One region of the Streptomyces sp. JLYT201 genome, then DNA from elsewhere that is predicted to be linked to it. Evidence: riboswitches for the same ligand, from Rfam matches in the RefSeq annotation. Region 1 holds a riboswitch; the other holds the start of a gene.
The links. Region 1 has a riboswitch for glycine ahead of gcvT (glycine cleavage system aminomethyltransferase GcvT). Riboswitches for the same ligand answer to the same signal wherever they lie in the genome.
Positions count from the first base shown of each region.

Region 1 (4,304 bases):
GACAGGAAGTCCACCGGGTCGTCCTGCCAGTCCGGCTCGAAGAGCCGCACCCGGCCGCCGCTCGCGGGCCCGTCCAGCTCCGTGCGCCCCACCCGGCACAGCGCGGCCACCGCGGCGGGCGGCAGCGGCACCGCCACCGTGCCCTCCGGGTTGAGCGCGATGCCGAGCTCCGGCGCCAGGCCGCGCGCGAACTCCACCGCGGGCGCCACCGTGCAGCTCATCCGCCCCCCGGTGGCCTGCTGGAACTCCTGCTCCGAGGTGAAGACGGGCACGTACGCCTGCCCGTCGAGCTCCAGCGTCGGCAGGTCGAGCGTGCCGCTCTCGGGCCCGCCGCCGTTCGGCAGCGGGATCCACAGGCTGCTGCGGCCCAGCACCTCGACTATGCGGGCGCCCGTCGCCTCGGACGGCGGCGCGCCGAGCGAGGCGGCGAGCACCTCCTCCAGTTCGTTGGCGGGCCAGCCGCCGTAGGGATGGGCGTGCGCCTGTGCCGGTACGTCCCCCGGAAAGTCCATCTGCCTCGACCTCTGCTCTGCGTGCTGTCTGCGGCCCGACCCTAACGCCGCCGGGCCCGCGCGCCCCGCCCTACCCGCCCTGACCCTCGAAGCCCAGCGCGCGCAGCGCCCCCGCCGCCTCCCGGTCGAGCAGCACCGCCGAGCCGCAGCCGCGCGGAAGGCGCCCGCTCTCGGCGGCCCGGACGAGACGGCCGACCGTCCTGCGGTGGCGCGCGAAGGCGTACCGGGAGACGCCGCGCCCCCGGGCGCGCTGGCCGTCGAGGGCCACCGGGGCGGGCACGTCGAGGAGGAGCAGGTGCAGCGTGGCCCCGCGCCGGGCCGCCGCGCGGGCGAGCCAGCGGCGCACCCACGGCTGGGTGCCGCAGTCGTGGACGACGACGCCGGTGCCCGCGCGCAGCGTCCGGCGCAGGTGCACGTAGTGCGCGAGGCGGACCAGGGGGCGGTAGAGCGCGTACGGGATCCGGCGCGGCACCCGGGCCGCCCAGCGGTCGCGGGTGTCCTGGGAGTCCACGCGCGGGCCCGCCACGGCGCGCCGCATCAGCGTGGACTTGCCGCTGCCGGGCAGGCCGGAGACCACCACGACGTCCCCCGCGGCGAACACCAGGCGGCGCGGGCCGTGCCCGGAGCGGCCCCTGAGGTCGCGCACCACGGCCCGGTGGGAGGCGGCGACGGCCTCCCGCGCGGGCGCCGCGGGGGCGCCCGGCTGCGGGGGCAGGGCGACGCCCGCGCCGGGCAGCACCGCCCCCGCCCTGGGCAGCGAGACACCCGTGGTCGTCGCGTAAGCACTGCTCCTGCGCACCGTGATCGGCCTCCCCATGCTCGTCACGTCACTCATCCCCAGTACTTCTCCGTCGTATGTAAAGAGAAGGTAATGCCCTACGAAGACGACAGCGGGGGACTCCCTGGTTGCGGCTGTTGTGAAGCGGGGGCGCGTGCAATGATGTGCGCGCCAACTCCATACCGGCCGCTTGAATCCGCGCGGGAGAGTCCCCGGTGACGCAGGAGCGTCGCGGGGCGCCGAAGGAGCAAGTTCCTCCCTTGAATCTCTCAGGCCCCGTACCGCGCGGGCGAGGCACATCTGAAAAGCGAGCCACTCCCCCGACGAGCGCCACCAGCTCGGCCCGCGGGACGGCTCCACCCAAGGTGCAAGTCATGCCCCGTCATACGCGCGGGACGTGGTGAACCTCTCAGGTTTATGACAGATGGGGAGGACAGACCTCGCCCGTCATGCCCTGGAGCCAGTACTGATGAGTCAGACCGCAAGCGCCCCACGTCAGACCGCCCTCGACGCCCTGCACCGTTCGCTGGGCGCCACGATGACCGACTTCGCGGGCTGGGACATGCCGCTGCGGTACGCCAGCGAGCGCGACGAGCACAACGCCGTGCGCACCAAGGCCGGCCTCTTCGACCTCTCCCACATGGGCGAGATCACCGTCACCGGCGCCCAGGCCGTGGACCTGCTGAACTTCGCGCTCGTCGGCAACATCGGCTCCGTCTCCGTGGGCCGCGCCCGGTACACCATGATCTGTCGGCAGGACGGCGGCATCCTGGACGACCTGATCGTCTACCGCCTGGCCGAGACCGAGTACATGGTCGTGGCCAATGCCTCCAACGCCCAGACCGTCCTGGACGCCCTCACCGAGCGCGCCGCGGGCTTCGACGCCGAGGTCCGCGACGACCGCGACGCCTACGCCCTGATCGCGGTGCAGGGCCCGGAGTCCCCCGGCATCCTGAAGTCCCTCACGGACGCCGACCTGGACGGCCTGAAGTACTACGCGGGCCTGCCGGGCACCGTGGCGGGCGTGCCCGCCCTGATCGCCCGCACCGGCTACACCGGCGAGGACGGCTTCGAGCTGTTCGTGCAGCCGCAGCACGCCGAGAAGCTCTGGCGGGCGCTCACGGACGCGGGTACCCCCGTGGGGCTCGTGCCATGCGGCCTGTCCTGCCGCGACACGCTGCGCCTGGAGGCGGGCATGCCGCTGTACGGGAACGAGCTGACGACGTCGCTGACCCCCTTCGACGCGGGCCTCGGCCGGGTCGTGAAGTTCGACAAGACGACCCACGCCGACGACTTCGTGGGCCACGACGCCCTGCAGGCCGCCGCGGAGCGCGCCGAGAGCGCGCCCCCGCGCAAGCTCGTCGGGCTTGTCGCCGAGGGCCGCCGGGTGCCGCGCGCGGGCATGGACGTCGTGGCGAACGGCGAGGTCATCGGCCAGGTCACCTCCGGCGCCCCGTCGCCGACGCTCGGCAAGCCGATCGCGATGGCGTACGTGGACCCGGCGCACGCGCAGGCGGGCACGGCGGGCGTGGGCGTCGACATCCGCGGCACCCACGAGCCCTACGAGGTCGTGGCGCTGCCGTTCTACAAGCGGCAGAAGTGACGCACGGCCCGCGCCGGACCTGATCCCGCGGACGCGCCGGAGTCCGGTCCGTCCGCCGGTGCCCCGTCCGTCCCGTCTCACTCCGTAAGACTGCACATCCCCGCGTTCATCAGCACACGCCCGCGTACAGGAGAATTCACGCCATGAGCAACCCCCAGCAGCTGCGTTACAGCAAGGAGCACGAGTGGCTGTCGGCCACCGAGGACGGTGTGGCGACGGTCGGCATCACCGAGTTCGCGGCCAACGCGCTCGGCGACGTCGTCTTCGCCCAGCTTCCGGCGGTCGGCGACACGGTCGCCGCGGGTGAGACCTGCGGTGAGCTGGAGTCGACGAAGTCGGTCAGCGACCTGTACTCGCCGGTTTCCGGTGAGGTCGTCGAGGCCAACCAGGACGTTGTGGACGACCCGTCCCTGGTGAACTCGGCCCCCTTCGAGGGCGGCTGGCTGTTCAAGGTGCGCGTCGCCGAGGAGCCGGGCGACCTGCTCTCCGCCGACGAGTACACCGAGTTCGCAGGCAGCTGACCACGGCGTAAGGACTGATCTTCCGATGTCGCTTCTGAACACCCCTCTCCACGAGCTCGACCCGGACGTGGCCGCGGCCGTCGACGCCGAGCTGAACCGCCAGCAGTCCACCCTGGAAATGATCGCCTCGGAGAACTTCGCTCCGGTCGCCGTCATGGAGGCCCAGGGCACGGTCCTCACCAACAAGTACGCCGAGGGCTACCCCGGCCGCCGCTACTACGGCGGCTGCGAGCACGTCGACGTGGCCGAGCAGATCGCGATCGACCGGGTCAAGGAGCTGTTCGGCGCCGAGTACGCCAACGTCCAGCCGCACTCCGGCGCCTCCGCCAACCAGGCCGCGCTCTTCGCCATCGCCAAGCCCGGCGACACGATCCTCGGCCTGGACCTGGCGCACGGCGGCCACCTCACCCACGGCATGCGCCTGAACTTCTCCGGCAAGCAGTTCAACGTGGTCCCGTACCACGTGGACGAGGCCGGCCTGGTCGACATGGCCGAGGTCGAGCGCCTGGCCAAGGAGAACAGCCCGAAGGTGATCATCGCGGGCTGGTCCGCCTACCCGCGTCAGCTCGACTTCGCCGAGTTCCGCCGGATCGCCGACGAGGTCGGCGCGTACCTGTGGGTCGACATGGCGCACTTCGCCGGTCTCGTCGCCGCGGGCCTGCACCCGAACCCGGTGCCGTTCGCGGACGTGGTGACCTCCACCACGCACAAGACGCTCGGCGGCCCGCGCGGCGGCATCATCCTGGCCCGCAACAAGGACTTCGCGAAGAAGCTGAACTCCGCGGTCTTCCCCGGCTTCCAGGGCGGCCCCCTGGAGCACGTGATCGCGGCCAAGGCCGTCTCCTTCAAGGTCGCGGCCTCCGAGGAGTTCAAGGAGCGCCAGCAGCGCA
Region 1 covers NZ_CM182551.1:3,330,874-3,335,177, forward strand. Annotated here, with positions in the region: gene AC5WAM_RS13205 (enhanced serine sensitivity protein SseB) at 1-512, opposite strand, end outside; gene AC5WAM_RS13210 (AAA family ATPase) at 583-1,347, opposite strand; glycine riboswitch at 1,482-1,584, shown strand; gene gcvT (glycine cleavage system aminomethyltransferase GcvT) at 1,760-2,893, shown strand; gene gcvH (glycine cleavage system protein GcvH) at 3,037-3,414, shown strand; gene glyA (serine hydroxymethyltransferase) at 3,440-4,304, shown strand, end outside.

Region 2 (4,304 bases), 4.8 Mb from region 1:
GCCGGCATCACCACCGTGGAGGAACTCGCCGAAGCCGGAGAGGACGAGCTGGTGCGGCTCCTGGGCAAGGCCCACGGCGGGGCGTTGTACGCGATGGCGCTGGCCAGGGACGAGCGGCCCGTGGTGGCCGAGCGGGACACCAAGTCGGTCAGCGTCGAGGACACGTACGACGTGGACATCCACGACCGGGTGCGGGTGCGGATGGAGGTGGCGCGGCTCGCCGACCGGTGCGTGCAGCGGCTGCGGGCGGCCGGGCACTCCGGGCGGACCATCGTCCTGAAGGTGCGACGGTTCGACTTCTCGACGCTGACCCGCTCCGAGACGCTGCGGGGGCCGACGGACGATCCGGCCGTGGTGCGGGAGGCGGCGGCGCGGCTCCTGGAGTCCGTGGACACCACGGGCGGGGTGCGGCTGCTCGGCGTCGGGGTGAGCGGCCTCGCGGACTTCACGCAGGAGGACCTGTTCGCGCAGGCCCACGCGGTGCTGCAGACCGAGTCCCTGGCGCCCGGGGCCGAGGAGGAGGAAGCGGCGGCTGTCCCGGTGGCCGCCGTCGCGCAGGAAGGCGGGCCCGACGCGGGGGCCGGGCCGGGCGACGCGGTCGAGGAGCCGGTGGCGCCCGCCGAGCGGCGGTGGCCAGCGGGGCACGACGTACGGCATGCGGTGTACGGGCCCGGATGGGTGCAGGGCAGCGGGCTGGGGCGGGTGACCGTGCGGTTCGAGACCCCGGACTCGGCGCCGGGGCGGGTGCGGACGTTCCGCACGGACGACCCGGAGCTGGAGCCGTCGGATCCGCTGCCTCTGGTGGTGGCGGACGCGGGGGCTTCGACGCAGCGGGAGGCCGCGGAAGGGGAGCCGGTGGACCAGGAGGCCGCAGAGGCCGCAGAGGCCGCTTCGGTGGGTCGGGAGGCCTCGGCCGGTGAGGGAGGGGCGCTGCCGCTGGCGGAGGGGGCCGGGTAGGCACCCCTCGGTGCGGGCGGTGCGGGCGGTGCGGGCGGTGCGGGCGGTGCGGGCGGTGCGGGCGGTGCGGGCGGGGGCCGCGTGGCGGTCAGGTGCCCGCCCCGTCCGCCCTGTCCACCCCCTCCGCTCCGTTCGCCCGGTTCACCCGGTCCGCCCGGCCCGCCCGGCGGCCGAAGTCGTGGTCCGGCGCGGGCGGCGGCGTCACGTCCAGGCCGTAGTGGCGGTAGAGCTGGAGCTCCTGCTCGGGGGAGAGGTGGCGGCCCACGCCGAAGTCGGGGGCGTCCTTGATCAGGGCGCGCTCGAAGGGCACGCGCAGGGTGCCGTCCTGCACCAGCTCGCTGGGCTCCAGCGGGACGAACGCGTCACGGCTGAACAGACCGGTGCGTATGGCCGCCCACTCCGGGGCGCCCGTGGCGTCGTCGAGATAGATCTCGTCGACCGTTCCGATCTTGGTTCCGTCGCGGTCGAACGCCTTGCGGCCGATCAGATTGCGGGGATCGATATCTGTCTGCACGTTCCCTCCACTTGGTCGCAAGTCATCCGGGCTCATCCGTTTTTCGGTCGTCATACCTACGAAAGAGCACATCGGGACGGGCGGCCACTCGAGGGATCGGCCACGGACCGCGCTGGTAGGCTGGCAAGCGGCTGTTGACCCCGTGCGGGAGAGCTCTTCGGTGGCAGCACCGGAGGCGCCGAAGGAGCAACTCCTCCCCGGAATCTCTCAGGCCCCTGTACCGCACGGACGAGGCCACTCTGGAAAGCAGGGCGGGCGTCGGGCGGGCACGTTCGGAACCCTTCCTCACCGACGGTGAAAGCAGAGCCGCTCCGGCGGTCCTGTGAAGCTCTCAGGTTGAGATGACAGAGGGGGAGGCCGTCCGGGTACCCGCGCCGTGGTGCCCCTCGCAGGTCGTGTCAGACCAGGAGGCCTCCGCAATGACAGCCACCCCTCGCACTCCGCTCACGCAGCTCGAACAGGGAATCCCCTTCGAGCAGCGGCACATCGGGCCCGACGCGGAAGCCCGCGCCAAGATGCTCGCCCAGGTCGGCTACGGCTCCCTGGACGAACTCACGGCCGCCGCCGTGCCGGATGTGATCAAGAACGCCGAGGCCCTGGAGCTGCCCGGTGCGCGCACCGAGGCCGAGGTCCTGGCCGAGCTGCGCTCCCTCGCGGACCGCAACCAGGTGCTCGACTCCATGATCGGGCTCGGTTACTACGGCACGTTCACGCCGCCCGTGATCCTGCGGAACGTGATGGAGAACCCCTCCTGGTACACCGCGTACACGCCGTACCAGCCGGAGATCTCCCAGGGCCGCCTCGAGGCGCTCCTCAACTTCCAGACCGTCGTCGCCGAGCTGACGGGGCTGCCCACCTCCGGCGCCTCGCTGCTGGACGAGGGCACCGCGGCCGCCGAGGCCATGGCCCTCTCCCGGCGCGTCGGCAAGGTCAAGAACGGCGTGTTCGTCGTCGACGCCGACGTGCTGCCGCAGACCATCGCAGTGATCCAGACCCGGGCCGAGCCGACCGGGGTCGAGGTGGTCGTCACGGACCTCAGCGACGGCATCCCCGCCGACCTCGCCGAGCGCGAGATCAACGGCGTACTGATGCAGTACCCCGGCGCCTCCGGTGCTGTGCGCGACCTCAAGCCGGTCATCGAGCAGGCCCACGGCCTGGGCGCGATCGTCACCGTCGCCGCCGACCTGCTCGCGCTCACGCTGCTCACCTCGCCCGGCGAGCTCGGCGCCGACATCGCGGTCGGCACCACGCAGCGCTTCGGCGTGCCGATGGGCTTCGGCGGTCCGCACGCGGGCTACATGGCGGTGCATGAGAAGTTCGCCCGCAACCTGCCCGGACGCCTGGTCGGCGTGTCCGTCGACGCCGACGGCAACAAGGCCTACCGCCTCGCCCTGCAGACCCGCGAGCAGCACATCCGCCGTGAGAAGGCGACCAGCAACATCTGTACCGCCCAGGTGCTGCTCGCCGTCATGGCCGGGATGTACGCGGTGTACCACGGCCCCGAGGGCCTGAAGACGATCGCCCGGCGCACCCACCGCTACGCCACGCTGCTCGCCGAGGGCCTCAAGGCCGGCGGCGTCGAGATCGTGCACGGCGCGTACTTCGACACGCTGACCGCGCGCGTGCCCGGCAAGGCCGCCGACGTGGTCGCCGCCGCGCGCGAGGGCGGGGTCAACATCCACCCGGTCGACGCCGACCACGTGTCGTTCGCCTGCGACGAGACCACCACGCGCGCCCAGCTCTCCGCGCTGTGGACGGCGTTCGGCGTCGAGGCCGACGTCGAGGCCCTGGACGCGAGCGTCGAGGACACGCTGCCCGCCGGGCTGCTGCGCACCGACGCGTACCTGACGCACCCGGTCTTCCACCAGCACCGCTCCGAGACCGCGATGCTGCGCTATCTGCGCCGGCTCGCCGACCGCGACTACGCGCTCGACCGCGGCATGATCCCGCTGGGCTCCTGCACGATGAAGCTCAACGCGACCACGGAGATGGAGCCCGTCACCTGGCCGGAGTTCGGGCAGCTGCACCCCTTCGTGCCCGCCCAGCAGGCGCAGGGCTATCTGACCCTGATCCGCGAGCTGGAGGAACGTCTCGCCGAGGTCACCGGCTACGACAAGGTCTCCCTCCAGCCGAACGCGGGCTCCCAGGGCGAGCTGGCCGGTCTGCTCGCGGTGCGCGGCTACCACCGCGCGAACGGCGACGACCAGCGCACCGTCTGCCTCATCCCGTCCTCCGCGCACGGCACCAACGCCGCGAGCGCCGTCATGGCCGGGATGAAGGTCGTCGTGGTGAAGACCGCCGACGACGGCGAGATCGACGTCGAGGACCTGCGCGCCAAGATCGAGAAGCACCGCGCCGAGCTGGCCGTGCTGATGATCACGTACCCGTCCACGCACGGCGTGTTCGAGGAGCACGTCGCCGACATCTGCGCCGCGGTGCACGAGGCGGGCGGCCAGGTGTACGTCGACGGCGCCAACCTCAACGCCCTGGTGGGCCTCGCCAAGCCGGGTCACTTCGGCGGCGACGTCTCGCACCTGAACCTGCACAAGACCTTCTGCATCCCGCACGGCGGCGGTGGCCCCGGCGTCGGCCCGGTCGCGGTGCGCGAGCACCTCGCGCCGTACCTGCCGAACCACCCGCTGCAGCCCGCGGCCGGTCCCGAGACCGGTGTCGGCCCGATCTCCGCCGCGCCGTGGGGCTCGGCGGGTATCCTGCCGATCTCCTGGTCGTACGTCCGGCTCATGGGCGGCGAGGGCCTCAAGCGCGCCACGCAGGTGGCCGTGCTCTCGGCGAACTACATCGCCAAGCGCCTGGAGCCGCACTTCCCGGTGCT
Region 2 covers NZ_CM182551.1:8,138,149-8,142,452, forward strand. Annotated here, with positions in the region: gene AC5WAM_RS34680 (DNA polymerase IV) at 1-957, shown strand, start outside; gene AC5WAM_RS34685 (PRC-barrel domain-containing protein) at 1,046-1,471, opposite strand; glycine riboswitch at 1,607-1,704, shown strand; gene gcvP (aminomethyl-transferring glycine dehydrogenase) at 1,891-4,304, shown strand, end outside.
Region 2: linked by a shared signal. The riboswitch ahead of gcvP (aminomethyl-transferring glycine dehydrogenase) and the one ahead of gcvT (glycine cleavage system aminomethyltransferase GcvT) in region 1 are both predicted to bind glycine.